2 regions of the Streptomyces sp. NPDC085524 genome follow, and region 1 is predicted to be linked to the other one. Evidence: riboswitches for the same ligand, from Rfam matches in the RefSeq annotation. Region 1 holds a riboswitch; the other holds the start of a gene.
What was found. Region 1 has a riboswitch for thiamine pyrophosphate ahead of thiC (phosphomethylpyrimidine synthase ThiC). Riboswitches for the same ligand answer to the same signal wherever they lie in the genome.
Positions count from the first base shown of each region.

Region 2: linked by a shared signal. The riboswitch ahead of ACIGFK_RS12550 (thiamine ABC transporter substrate binding subunit) and the one ahead of thiC (phosphomethylpyrimidine synthase ThiC) in region 1 are both predicted to bind thiamine pyrophosphate.

Region 1 is NZ_JBITTH010000004.1:220,461-227,595, reverse strand. It holds gene ACIGFK_RS07945 (YibE/F family protein) at 180-1,616, opposite strand; TPP riboswitch at 1,689-1,834, shown strand; gene thiC (phosphomethylpyrimidine synthase ThiC) at 1,829-3,619, shown strand; gene ACIGFK_RS07935 (glycosyltransferase) at 3,707-4,819, opposite strand; gene ACIGFK_RS07930 (hypothetical protein) at 5,081-6,250, shown strand; gene ACIGFK_RS07925 (hypothetical protein) at 6,584-7,135, shown strand, end outside.
Region 2 is NZ_JBITTH010000007.1:91,506-98,640, reverse strand. It holds gene ACIGFK_RS12560 (phosphatidate cytidylyltransferase) at 1-777, shown strand, start outside; gene rlmN (23S rRNA (adenine(2503)-C(2))-methyltransferase RlmN) at 1,015-2,127, shown strand; TPP riboswitch at 2,186-2,295, shown strand; gene ACIGFK_RS12550 (thiamine ABC transporter substrate binding subunit) at 2,379-3,479, shown strand; gene ACIGFK_RS12545 (ABC transporter permease) at 3,593-5,209, shown strand; gene ACIGFK_RS12540 (ABC transporter ATP-binding protein) at 5,209-6,261, shown strand; gene ACIGFK_RS12535 (cytochrome P450) at 6,280-7,135, opposite strand, start outside.

The DNA.
Region 1 (7,135 bases):
CGACGGACGAATCCGGCCGATCACCAATCACCAGGACCGGCTCAGCGGGTCGATGCGCCGAGCGCCACGGCCCACCGGCTTTCCCGGGCAGCACCGCACGCGATCCGACCCGTCGCGTCCAACGATGCAGATGCCCTTCGCCCCGTTCGGCGAGAACCCCGTTCGGCGAGAACCGTCATTCAGCGCTTGCGCCGCCGGCCCCGGCCGCCGCGGACCGGCCCCGAGGCCGGCGAGGCGGTCGGGGACCCCGGCCGGTCGGCCGAAACGACCAGCGCGGCCAGTGCCGTGGTCACCGGGACCGAGGCCACGAGCCCGATCGAGCCCACGAGGGTCCGTACGATCTCCTCCGCGACCAGCTCGCTGTTGGCCACGGACCCCATGCTGCTGTTCGCGATCGAGAACAGGAGAAGCAAGGGCAGGGCGGCGCCCGCATAGGCCAGGACGAGCGTGTTGACCACCGACGCGATGTGGTCGCGGCCGATCCGGATGGCCGCCCGGTAGAGCCCGCGCGGGCCCATCGACGGGTCGGCCTGGTGGAGTTCCCAGACTGCCGAGGTCTGGGTGACCGTCACGTCGTCGAGCACGCCCAGGGATCCGATGATCACGCCCGCGAGCAGCAAACCGCTCATGTCGATCTGCGGGTAGAGCCCGTGGATCAGCCCGGTGTTGTCATCGGTGTTGCCGCTGAGGAACGCCCAGTCGATGAACACCGAGCCCAGCAGCCCGATCAGCAGCAGCGAGACCAGCGTGCCGAGGACGGCGACCGAGGTGCGCGCCGTCAGCCCGTGGCACATGTACAGGGCGATCAGCATGATGGCGCTCGCGCCGATGACCGCGACGAGCAGCGGATTCGAACCCTGGAGGATGGCCGGGAGGATGAACAGGGTCAGCACGCCGAAGCTGACGGCCAGCGCGATCAGGGCGAACACCCCGCGCATCCGCCCGACGAGCACGACCGCGAGGGCGAAGATGCCGGCGAGCAGGGCCAGCGGGAACTTGCGGTTCACGTCGATCACCGAGTACTGGAGGTCGTGCGGGGCGTCGGGCGCGTAGGCCACGACCACCTCCTGCCCCTTCTCCAACTGCCGCGGCGCACCCGGCTGGACGACCTCGACGAAGGTCCGTCCCTTGTCCCCGCCCGTGCGGACCTCGACAGTGGCCTTCTTGCACTCGCCGGTCTGGGCGGCCTGCGCCTCGCGCCCCTCGGGGGTGGAGGTGTCGCCCGTCGGAGGTACCTGCGAGGCGTTCACGGATTTGCAGTCGACATGCTCCAGTGACACGACCGCGCCCTGTTGGGTCTGCCGGTCGAAACCGACCCCCGTGCGCTCGTGGGCGGGTGCTCCGCCCGGCCAGAGCACGGCCATGCCGACGAAGACGGCGGCGGCGAAGGGGATCAGTACGGCCGCGATGACCTTGCGCAGGTGCTTCGAGCCGGGGGCCGCCGGACCGTGGCCATGGCCGTGTCCATGTCCGTGTCCGTGGCCCTGTGCGTGCCCGTGTCCGTCGTGGTCGGGGCCGGGTGGACGCCCGGAGGCGCGCCCCGGACCCCGGCGCTCGTGGCCGGTGTGGTCGTGGGGCTCGCTGGGCTTCGTGGGGGGATGCGGCGAAGACGTCACCGGCAGATCATCGCAAGAGATGAGGGGGCCCACTGTTCAGCACGCCATGGATGGCGCTAGCGTGGGGGCTACTTTGCACAACGCGGGAGCTCGGAGCACCGGGCTGAGAGGGCGCTGATCACCGTACGCACATCACAGATGTGTACGGGAGGAGGCTGCGTCGACCGCCGAACCTGTTACCGGGTAATGCCGGCGTAGGGAGATCAGGTCTCATGACCATTCAGGACGACGCACGCACGCCTGCCGTCAGCCAGGACGACGACGGCCAGACCGAGCGCCAGCCCGGCTGGCACAAGGGATACCTGGCGGGCTCCCGCCCCGACATCCGGGTGCCGGTCCGCCAGGTCCACCTCACCAACGGCAAGGACGTGACGCTCTACGACACGTCCGGTCCGTACACCGACCCCCAGATCGAGACCGACGTCCGCCGGGGCCTGCCCCCGCTGCGCGAGAACTGGATCATCGGTCGCGGCGACACCGAGGAGTACGCGGGCCGCCCCGTGCGCCCCGAGGACGACGGCATCAAGCACACCTCGCCGCGCGGCGGGCTCAAGAACCTCGACGCGGTCTTCCCGGGCCGCCCCCGCCAGCCCCGCCGGGGCCGCGGCGGCGCCGCCGTCACGCAGCTCGCGTACGCCCGCCGGGGCGAGATCACCCCGGAGATGGAGTACGTCGCGATCCGCGAGAACGTCTCCCCCGAGGTCGTCCGCGAGGAGATCGCCGCAGGCCGCGCGGTGCTTCCGGCGAACGTGAACCACCCGGAGATCGAGCCGATGATCATCGGCAAGCGGTTCCTGGTGAAGGTCAACGCCAACATCGGCAACTCCGCCGTCACCTCCTCCATCGAGGAGGAGGTGGAGAAGATGACCTGGGCCACCCGCTGGGGCGCGGACACGGTCATGGACCTCTCCACGGGCCGCAACATCCACACCACCCGCGAGTGGGTCCTGCGCAACTCCCCCGTGCCGATCGGCACCGTGCCGCTCTACCAGGCCCTCGAGAAGGTCGACGGCCGTGCCGAGGACCTGACCTGGGAGATCTACAAGGACACGGTCATCGAGCAGGCCGAGCAGGGCGTCGACTACATGACGGTGCACGCCGGCGTGCTGCTCCCGTACGTCCCGCTGACCGCCCGCCGCAAGACCGGCATCGTCTCCCGCGGCGGCTCGATCATGGCCGCGTGGTGCCTCGCGCACCACAAGGAGAACTTCCTCTACACGAACTTCGAGGAGCTCTGCGAGATCCTCGCGACGTACGACGTCACCTACTCGCTCGGTGACGGCCTGCGCCCCGGTTCGATCGCGGACGCCAACGACGCGGCGCAGTTCGCGGAGCTGAAGACGCTCGGCGAGCTCAACACGATCGCCAAGCGCCACAACGTGCAGACCATGATCGAGGGCCCGGGCCACGTCCCGATGCACAAGATCAAGGAGAACATCGACCTCCAGCAGGAGATCTGCGAGGAGGCGCCGTTCTACACGCTCGGCCCGCTGACCACGGACGTCGCGCCCGCGTACGACCACATCACCTCTGGCATCGGCGCCGCGATGATCGCCTGGTGGGGCACCGCGATGCTCTGCTACGTCACGCCCAAGGAGCACCTGGGCCTGCCCAACCGCGACGACGTGAAGACCGGCGTCATCACGTACAAGATCGCGGCGCACGCCGCCGACCTGGCCAAGGGCCACCCGGGCGCCCAGGACTGGGACGACGCCCTGTCGGACGCGCGGTTCGAGTTCCGCTGGGAGGACCAGTTCAACCTGGCCCTCGACCCGGACACGGCCCGCGAGTTCCACGACGAGACCCTTCCCGCCGAGCCGGCCAAGACCGCGCACTTCTGCTCCATGTGCGGCCCGAAGTTCTGCTCCATGAAGATCTCGCAGGACATCCGCCGCGAGCACGGCGGTGACCTGAAGGCCGAGGAGATCGAGGCGGGCATGGCGGAGAAGTCCGCCGAGTTCGCGGCCTCGGGCAACCGCGTGTACCTGCCGCTGGCGGACTGACCTCCGCTTCGGGGCACGACGGAAGGGCCCGCGACACCGAGGGGGGAGTCGCGGGCCCTTTCCCGCCGTCCAGGACGTATGCGGCGGTCAGGCGGGGACCTGGGCGGCCAGGCCCAGCTTGCGCCGGGCGAATTCGAGGTTCGCGAGGATCCGGTCGTGCTCCTCCAGGGGGAGGCTGCCTTCCTCGAGGAGGCGCTGGCAGCACTCCAGCGATTCCTGGTACTCGCCCACCCAGTACGAGGCCACAGCGAGTTCGTCGAGGGCGCGCCACGAGTGCCACGCGAACTCCACGAACAGGATGTCGTCCGGCGGCGGGATCCGCACCGCCTGCCGGGCGAACGTGTAGGCGAGCGGCCAGCGGCCTTCGAGGCGGCAGAGGCGGGCGAGCTCGCCGATGGCCTCGGCGCGCGAGGGGCGGCTCTCGTACGCGCGCAGGAAACGGTCCGTCACCTCGGCCTGCGGCCTCTTGAGGTTGGCCGCGAGCCGGGCGGCGTAGAGCCGGGCGCAGTAGGTCTCCTCGACCCAGCCGCCCATGGCGACCCGGTGGTCGTAGGCGGCGAGGGACTTCTCCGGCTCTCCCGCGTCGCGCCAGCTCTGGGCCAGGTAGAAGGCGTACCGGGTGTTGTCGGGTTCCTTCGCCAGCCCTTCGGTGAGGACCTCGGCGTCGCGCAGGTACTTCGCCCGCTGGCCGCCCTCCCGCAGACGCGCCCCGCCGCCGACGGAGAGGATGTTGAAGCCCTCGATCACGTCGCGGGTGTAGTCGGTGCCGCATTCGATGTACTCGTGGAGCACGCCCACGTACCGCCAGGGCAGCCGGTTGGAGACCAGTGCAGGCCGCCAGTGGATGATCGGACCGTCGCGCAGCGCGACCTGGTACGCGTCGAGCGTCAGGTCCGGCATGCGGAACCCGGGCTCGATCTGCATCTCGTCGTCGCCGTCGATGAACAGCAGGTAGTCCGCGCTGGAGCGGGCGAGATCGATCGCCTCGGTGCGGCTTCCGTCGAAACCCTTCCACGGGCGTTCGTACAGGGTGCCGGGCAGGTCGGCGAAGCAGTCCCGGATGACGTCCTGGGTGCCGTCCGTGGACCCCGTGTCCACGATCACCCAGGTGTCGATCAGCGGGCGCACCGACTCCAGGCACTTCCGGATCGTCGGCGCCTCGTTCTTGACGATCATGTTCAGACAGATGGTCGGTTTCACCGCAAACACCCTCTCGTCGGCCGGGACGCGGGCGACGTTAGGGAGTCCGGCGGCCGAGCGGGTGGCGGCACGCCGGTGGCAATATCACGGGATGGTCGGCTTCGCATCCGTTCGTGGGGGCCTGATAGGCCGATCTGTTGATGTGTGGCCCGAAATGCTCAAGATGGCGGGGTTTGCCCCCGTAACTTCCCAAGGAAGATCGAACCCGCGGTCGGGGCATCACCCGTTCCGGTCGCATTCCGTTCCGAAGGAGACCTCCACATGAGTCGTGAGCATCGGACCCGGTCGCCCCTTGGCCCCATTCCCCGCAGCCGGGCATGGATGGCGGGCGGTGCCCTGGCCTCGCTCTCCCTCGTGCTCGTGAGCATGGCGAGCCCGGTCGTCGCCATGACCCGGCCGGCCGCCCCGGCCGTGACCGCAGCCGCCCCCGCGGCCGGCGGAGGCGACGACTGCAAGCGGGACGAGGGTCGTCCCCCGCACGACAAGCCGCTGCACGCCCAGCTCCTGGACAAGTTCCTGGGCGGCGACAACGACGAGGTCTGGGGCGGGGAGGACGGCAAGGGCGGCCACGACAAGTGCCCGTCCGGTGCCACGGGCCCGACGGGTCCCACGGGCCCGACCGGCCCGAAGGGCGACACGGGCGCGACGGGTCCGGCCGGTGCGACGGGTGCGACGGGTCCGCAGGGTCCGACGGGTCCGGGCGGTACGGGCTCGGTGGGTCCGACGGGTCCGCAGGGTGCGACGGGTGCGACGGGTGCGACGGGTCCGCAGGGTCCGACGGGTCCGGGCGGTACGGGCTCGGTGGGTCCGACGGGTCCGCAGGGTCCGACCGGCGCCACGGGTGCGACGGGTCCGCAGGGTCCGACGGGTCCGCAGGGTCCGACCGGCGCCACGGGTGCGACCGGCCCGTCCGTGTGCAGTGATGTTGACGCCTACAAGCCCAGCAACAGCGAGGAGGTCAAGGCCGTACTGACCGGCGGCGTGGCCTACGCGGGTATCCGCAACCTTCAGCCGTCGCCGACCGATTTCATCTGGTATGACCTCACCGACACCGGAGACACGTACCCCGACGGCGCATGCGCCATCTCCATCGCCTCGCAGACCTCATCGGCCGACGGTGTCTCGATCCAGGTGCTGACCGAAGACGGTGCGGTGTACGAAACCACCTGTGAAATCGCCACGCTGGGACCCAACAATGACGGGTTCCCTGCCAACACCCGGATCCTCAACTGCAACGAGGTGTGGACTCTCCTGACCCCGGGTCACCCGGCACCGGGTGACACCGGCCCGACCCCGACCATGAACCGGGTTCACCCTGACCTGCGGAGCCTCAAGCCGCAGACCGCCAAGGGTCTCCACAAGGCCGACAAGGCCGTTCCGGGACACCCGGTCAACAAGAAGGCCCAGCCCGTGCGTAAGTCGCACATGTGACGACCGGGCCTGACCTGACGTAGTACCCACCCGCAGTACCCACGCGGCCCGGAGCACGGTCGGACTCAGTCCGGCTCCTGCTCCGGGCCGCCGGCGTCTGAGCACCTGGTGTCCGGCGATGGATGAACCCGGCCGGGACCCCTCACGCATCCGGGCCGCGCGGCGTCCGTCGCTGCGGGAGCCCGCCATTGGGGGTGCTTCACTGCTCCGATCCGTTGATATGACTGCGCGGCGTCCCCGGCTCCTGACACACGGATCCTCACGATGGCCGAGGTGGTGGCCCCCGGCCCCATCCCACATCGTTCGATCCGGTTTCGAGAAGGAGCGGCGTATATGAGTCCCGAGAACAAGACCAGGTCACCCCTCGGCCCCCTGCCGAAGCGCGGCAGCCTGGTGACCGGCGGAACCGTCGCATCGCTTGCCCTGGTCTTGATGGGAATCGCAGGCCCGGCGGTAGCCGTCGGCCAGTCCGTCCAGACGGCCGGGAGCGCCCGCGCGGCGACCCCGGCGGGCGGGGACTACTGCCCCGACCACAAGCCCAACCACAAGCCGAAGAGCACCGACCTCCGGGGCGGGCCCCAGGGCGGCGACGACAAGTGCCACGAGGGCAAGCGGGGTCCGACCGGACCCACCGGCCCGACGGGTCCCACCGGCCCGACGGGTGCGACTGGTGCGACCGGCGACACGGGCCCCACGGGTCCGACCGGCCCGACGGGTCCGACCGGCGCGACGGGTGCGACGGGTGACACGGGTCCGACGGGTCCGACGGGTCCGACCGGCCCCACCGGCCCGTCGCGGTGCATCGACGTCGACGCCATCGCGGACAACAACGCCTGGGAGGTCAAGGCCGCCCTGACCTCGGACCGCACGGCCTTCGTCGGCATC
Region 2 (7,135 bases), on a different contig from region 1:
GGCGTCGGCCTCGGCGCAGTGATCTTCGCTTCGCTGTTCATCGTCAAGGCGGTCTTCGTCGGCGTCGTCGTCGTCGCGGTCGTCGTGGGACTGTGGGAGCTCACCTCCCGGCTGCAGGAGAAGAAGGGCATCAAGGCCCCTCTCGTCCCGCTCGCCGTGGGCGGCGCCGCCATGGTCATCGCCGGATACGTCCGCGGGGCCGAGGGGGCCTGGGTCGCGATGGCCCTGACGGCCCTCGCGGTACTGGTGTGGCGGATGACCGAGCCGCCCGAGGACTACCTCAAGGACGTCACGGCCGGCGTCTTCGCGGCGTTCTACGTGCCGTTCCTCGCCACCTTCGTCGCGATGCTGCTCACCGCCGACGACGGACCGCAGCGCGTGGTGACCTTCCTCGTGCTGACCGTGGTCAGCGACACCGGGGCCTACGCGGTGGGCTGGCGCTTCGGCAAGACGAAGCTCGCGCCGCGCATCAGCCCCGGGAAGACCCGCGAGGGGCTCTTCGGCGCGGTGGCCTTCGCCATGGCGGCGGGCGCCCTGTGCATGGAGTTCCTGATCGACGGCGGTGCCTGGTGGCAGGGCCTGCTGCTGGGCCTCGCGGTCGCGGTCAGCGCCACCCTGGGCGACCTGGGCGAGTCGATGATCAAGCGGGACCTCGGCATCAAGGACATGGGCACCCTGCTCCCGGGGCACGGCGGCATCATGGACCGCCTCGACTCCCTGCTGCCGACCGCCCCCGTGGTGTGGCTGCTGCTGGCGGCCTTCGTCGGCACCGGCTGACACCCCGGCTGCCGACGACGGCCTCGGCCGGCGTCGGCCGGGGGACCTTCGGCATCGGCCGTCTCCCGCGGAGCGGGTTATCCTAAAAGGCGCGCCACTCGCGAGTGGCGCGCCTTTGCCGTTCCGCGTCTGCGGGGACGGCCCGTGAGAGGTCTCCCGGCTCCCGTCGAGCCGCGGTCCGCTCCGCACCGGCGGAGTCGCGCGCCCGGACCTCGCCCCATCGAGGAGTACCCGATCATGGCCCGCCCCGTTCCGGGAGAGCTCACCTTCGTCGCGCCGCGTGGCGCCAAGAAGCCTCCGCGGCACCTCGCCGACATGACCCCCGCCGAGCGCCGCGAGGCGGTGGCCGCGATCGGTGAGAAGCCCTTCCGGGCCAAGCAGCTCTCCCAGCACTACTTCGCCCGGTACGCGCACGACCCGGCCGAGTGGACCGACATCCCCGCCGCGTCCCGCGAGAAGCTCCAGCAGGAGCTGCTGCCCGAGCTGATGAACGTCGTCCGGCACATCTCGTGCGACGACGACACCACCCGCAAGACCCTGTGGAAGCTGCACGACGGAACGCTCGTCGAGTCCGTGCTGATGCGCTACCCCGACCGGGTCACCATGTGCATCTCCTCGCAGGCCGGCTGCGGCATGAACTGCCCGTTCTGCGCCACCGGCCAGGCCGGTCTGGACCGCAACCTGTCCACCGCCGAGATCGTGCACCAGATCGTCGACGGCATGCGCGCCCTGCGCGACGGCGAGGTTCCGGGCGGCCCCGCCCGCCTGTCGAACATCGTCTTCATGGGCATGGGCGAGCCCCTCGCCAACTACAACCGCGTCGTCGGCGCCATCCGCCGTCTCACCGACCCGGAGCCCGACGGCCTCGGACTGTCGCAGCGCGGCATCACCGTCTCCACCGTGGGCCTGGTCCCGGCGATGCTGCGGTTCGCCGACGAGGGCTTCAAGTGCCGCCTCGCCGTCTCGCTGCACGCGCCCGACGACGAGCTGCGCGACACCCTGGTCCCGGTGAACACCCGCTGGAAGGTCCGCGAGGTCCTCGACGCCGCGTGGGAGTACGCCGAGAAGTCCGGCCGCCGCATCTCGATCGAGTACGCGCTGATCCGCGACATCAACGACCAGGCCTGGCGCGGTGACCTCCTGGGCCGGCTGCTCAAGGGCAAGCGCGTCCACGTCAACCTGATCCCGCTGAACCCGACGCCCGGCTCCAAGTGGACCGCCTCGCGGCCCGAGGACGAGCGGGCCTTCGTCGACGCGATCGCCCGCCACGGCGTGCCGGTGACCGTACGGGACACCCGCGGCCAGGAGATCGACGGCGCGTGCGGCCAGCTCGCCGCCTCGGAGCGATAGGTTCCGGTCCTGACCGGCCGAGATCGGCCACGGGGTACCCTGTGGCCGAACCAATTTCATATTCCGACAGGGGAGCGCCACAGCGCTGAGAGTGCGGTATCCGTCATCCGCAGACCCTCTGAACCTCGCCCCGGTCATTCGGGGTAGGAAGTTCGGTCACCACTCAAGCTGTTGCGCCCTGCCCGGCGTCCGCTCCCACAGAGCGCCGGGCAGGGCCGCGTCTTCTCCTGGTCATCCAGGAGGAATCACCAGTGAGCACCACCAAGAAGATCGCGGGCGCCGCGCTCGCGGCCGCGCTGGGCGTCACCACGCTCAGCGCCTGCGGCGGCGGCGACGCCAAGGACAAGAGCGCGGGCGGGACCGAGAGCCCGAAGTCCAAGACCGTCACGCTCGTCACGCACGACTCCTTCAACGTGACCGAGGCGGTCCTCAAGGAGTTCGAGCAGCAGAGCGGCTACACGGTCAAGGTACTGAAGTCCGGGGACGCGGGCGCGGCACTGAACCAGGAGATCCTCACCAAGGGCTCCCCGCGCGGCGACGTCTTCTTCGGCGTGGACAACACCCTGCTCTCGCGCGCCCTCGACAACGGCCTCTTCACCCCGTACGAGGCCAAGGGCCTGGCCGATGTGAAGCCCGAGTTCGTGCTCGACAAGCAGCACCGGGTCACCCCGGTCGACTCCGGCGACATCTGCGTCAACTACGACAAGGCCTACTTCGCCGACAAGAAGATCGCCCCGCCGCAGACGCTGGACGACCTGGTCAAGCCGGAGTACAAGAACCTGCTGGTCACCGAGAACGCCGCGACCTCCTCGCCCGGCCTCGGCTTCCTGCTCGCCTCCGTCGGCAAGTACGGCGAGGACGGCTGGAAGGACTACTGGAGCAAGCTGAAGGCCAACGGCGTCGAGGTCGTCGACGGCTGGGAGCAGGCCTACAACGAGCGCTTCTCCGGCTCCGCGGGCGGCAAGAAGGCCAAGGCAGACCGCCCGCTGGTCGTCTCCTACGCCACCAGCCCGCCGGTCGAGGTGATGTACGGGGACCCGCAGCCGGCCGAGGCCCCGACGGGCGTCGCCACCGGCACCTGCTTCCGCCAGACCGAGTTCGCGGGTCTGCTGAAGGGCGCGAAGAACGAAGAGGGCGGCAAGGCCCTCGTGGACTTCCTGATCAGCAAGAAGTTCCAGGAGGACATGCCGCTCCAGATGTTCGTGAACCCCGTGACGAAGGACGCTTCCCTGCCGGAGCTGTTCACCAAGCACGGCGTGGTGGTCGAGAAGCCCGAGAACGTGGCTCCGGAGACCATCGCGAAGAACCGTGAGCAGTGGGTCTCGGCATGGACCGCGCTCGTCGTGAAGTAAGCGGTACCGAGGGAGCGGTCGCGGCGTCGGGGGACGCCGCGCCGGTCCCGGCCGGGCCGGTACGGCATCCCGTCCGCGAGTCCGGCCGGGCCACGGCCGCGCGGCTCGCGCTGATGGCCGTGCCCCTGGCCTTCTTCGGGCTGTTCTTCGCCTACCCCGTGGCCGCGATCCTCGGGCGCGGCCTCAAGACCGACACCGGCTGGCAGTTCGGCCGGATCGGCGCGGTGATCACCCGCCCCGACATCGCGGGCGTGCTCTGGTTCACCACCTGGCAGGCACTCGCCTCCACCGCGCTCACGCTGGTGATCGCACTCCCCGCGGCGTACGTCTTCGCCCGCTTCGAGTTCCCCGGCAAACAGCTGCTGCGGGCCCTGGTGACCGTCCCGTTCGTGCTGCCCACCGTGGTCGTCGGCACCGCCTTCCTCGCGCTGGTCGGCCGGGGCGGGCTGCTGGACGAACTGGCGCGCGTCCGGCTCGACACCACGGTCTGGGCGATCCTCCTCGCGCACGTCTTCTTCAACTACGCGGTCGTCGTGCGCACCGTCGGCGGGCTCTGGTCCCAGCTGGACCCGCGGCAGGAGGAGGCCGCCAGGGTGCTCGGCGCGGGCCGGTTCGCGGCCTGGCGGCGGGTGACGCTGCCCGCGCTGGCCCCCGCGGTGGCCGCCGCCGCGCTGATGGTGTTCCTGTTCACCTTCAGCTCCTTCGGCGTCGTGCTGATCCTCGGCGGGCCCTCGTACTCCACGCTGGAGGTGGAGGTCTACCGGCAGACCGCGCAGCTCCTGGACCTGTCGACGGCCGCGGTGCTGACCATGGTGCAGTTCGCCGCGCTCGCCGCGATCCTCGGGGTGCACGCGTGGACGGTGCGCAAGCGGGAGACCGCGCTGCGGCTGGTGGATCCGGCCCGGACCGCGCACCGGCCGCGCGGCTGGGCGCAGCGGTCCCTGCTCGGCGGGGTGCTGCTGACGGTGGCGCTGCTGATCGTGGCCCCGCTCGCGGTGCTGGTGGAACGCTCCTTCGACGCGCCCGGCGGCTACGGGCTCGGCTTCTACCGGGCGCTCCAGGACGCGGGCGCCGGTGGCGGAACGTTCCTGGTCGCGCCGCTGGAGGCGATCTGGAACTCCCTCCAGTACGCGCTCGCCGCCACCGCGATCGCCCTGGTCATCGGCGGGCTCGCGGCCGCGGCGCTGACCCGCCGCGGGGGCCGCTTCGTACGGGGCTTCGACGCGCTGCTGATGGTCCCGCTCGGGGTGTCCGCCGTGACGGTGGGCTTCGGCTTCCTCATCACCCTGGACGAGCCGCCGCTGGACCTGCGGACCTCGTGGATCCTGGTGCCGCTCGCGCAGGCCCTCGTCGGCGTGCCCTTCGTCGTACGGACCATGCTGCCCGTACTGCGCGCCGTCGACGGGCGGCTCCGCGAGGCGGCCGCGGTGCTCGGCGCCTCGCCCCTGCGGGCCTGGCGGGAGGTGGACCTGCCGCTGGTGCGCAGGGCGCTGCTGATCGCGGCCGGGTTCGCCTTCGCGGTCTCGCTGGGGGAGTTCGGCGCGACCGTCTTCATCGCGCGGCCGGACCACCCGACGCTGCCGGTGGCCGTGGCGCGGCTGCTGGGGCGGGCCGGTGAGCTGAACTACGGGCAGGCGATGGCCCTGAGCACGATTCTGATGCTGGTGTGCGCGGTGTCCCTGCTGGTGCTGGAGCGGCTGCGCCCCGACAAGACCTCCGGAGAGTTCTGATGACACTGCTTCAGCTGGAAGGGGTGTCGGTCCGCTTCGGTGAGCGGGCGGTCGTGGACGCCGTCGACCTGAAGGTCGCCGAGCACGAGACGGTGTGCGTGCTGGGGCCGAGCGGAAGCGGGAAGTCCACCCTGCTGCGGGTCGTCGCCGGGCTCCAGCCGGTGTCCGGGGGCCGGGTGCTGCTGGGCGGTGCTGACCAGGCCGGGGTGCCGGTGCACCGCCGGGGCGTGGGCCTGATGTTCCAGGACCACCAGCTCTTCCCGCACCGGGACGTCGGCGGGAACGTCGCGTTCGGCCTGCGGATGCGGGGCTCCTCGTACGGGCGCGGCTCGTACGGGGCACGGGTCGCGGAGTTGCTGGAGCTGGTCGGGCTCCCCGGAGCCCAGGGCCGCGCGGTGGCCTCGCTGTCGGGCGGCGAGCAGCAGCGCGTCGCGCTGGCCCGGGCGCTCGCGCCCTCGCCACGGCTGCTCATGCTCGACGAACCGCTGGGGCAGCTCGACCGGGGGCTGCGCGAGCGGCTCGTGGTGGAGCTGCGGGGGCTGTTCTCCCGGCTGGGGACGACCGTGCTGGCCGTCACGCACGACCAGGGCGAGGCGTTCGCCCTGGCCGACCGGGTGGTGGTGATGCGGGACGGGCGCATCGCGCAGGCCGGGACCCCGCTGGAGGTGTGGCAGCGGCCCGCGTCCGAGTTCGTGGCCCGGTTCCTCGGCTTCGAGAACGTGGTCCCGGCCACGGTGTCGGGCGGCGCGGCCGTCACCCCCTGGGGCAAGGTCCCGGTCGCGGCCGGCTCCCCGGACGGGGAGCACCGGCTGCTGATCCGCCCGGCCGGGGTCGTGCTGTGCGCGGCCGGCCTGGCCTGCGAGGTGGTCTCCCGTACCTTCCGCGGCACGCACGTCGCACTGCAGCTGCGGCCGGAGGCGGGGCCGCTGCTGGAGGCGGAGTGCGGGCTGGCTGCGGCGCCCGCGGTGGGCGACCGGGTGGCGGTGGCGTTCACGCCGACCGAGGTGGTCGTCCTGCCGGCCACCCCGGTCGGGGCCGGGCCCGCGGAGTAGGGCCCGCCGGCGCGCCGCTCAGGCCGCCCGGATGCCGTCCACGGCGATCGGCAGGTGGCGCGGGCCGCGCAGGACCGCGTTCTGCCGGTACGGGGGCGGGTCCTCCAGCAGCCTCGGGTTCTCCAGCCTGCGGGCCAGTTCGCTGAGCGCCAGCGCCGCCTCCAGCCGGGCCAGCGGCGCCCCGAAGCAGCTGTGGATGCCGCTGCCCAGGCCCAGGTGCTGGACGTCCGGGCGGTCCGGGTCGAAGCGGTCCGGGTCCTTGAACCGGCGGGGGTCGCGGTTGCCGGAGGCCAGGACCAGCCAGAGCGAGGAGCCCTTGGGGATGGTCACGCCCTCCATCTCGATGTCGGCCAGCGGGGTGCGCTGCGGCAGCAGCTGCACCGGCGGCTCGTAGCGCAGCAGCTCCTCCACGATCGGGACGGACAGCTGCGGCTCGGCGCGCAGCCGGTCCAGGACCTCCGGATGGCGCATGAGGGTGAGCATGCCGTTCGTGATCAGGTTGACGGTGGTCTCGTGCCCCGCGATCAGCAGCAGCGCCGAGGTGCTCAGCACCTCCATCGTGCTCATGGCGCCGTCCGGCCCGTGCGCCGTCGACAGCTGGGACAGCATGTCGTCACCCGGGTTCTTCTTCCGCTCCTCGATCAGCCCGGCCAGGTACATGCCGAGCTCCATGCGGGTGTCCTGCGTCTTCTTGATGCGCTCGGCGGGGTCGGCGTCCGGATCGGGGTCCAGACTCGCGGCGAGGGTGTCGGCCCAGACGTGGAAGCGGGCCTCGTCCTCGGGCGGGATCCCCAGCAGCCGGCAGATCACGGTGACCGGGAAGGGGTACGAGAACTCCTCCACCAGGTCGATCCGTGCCGCGTTGCCGTTCTCG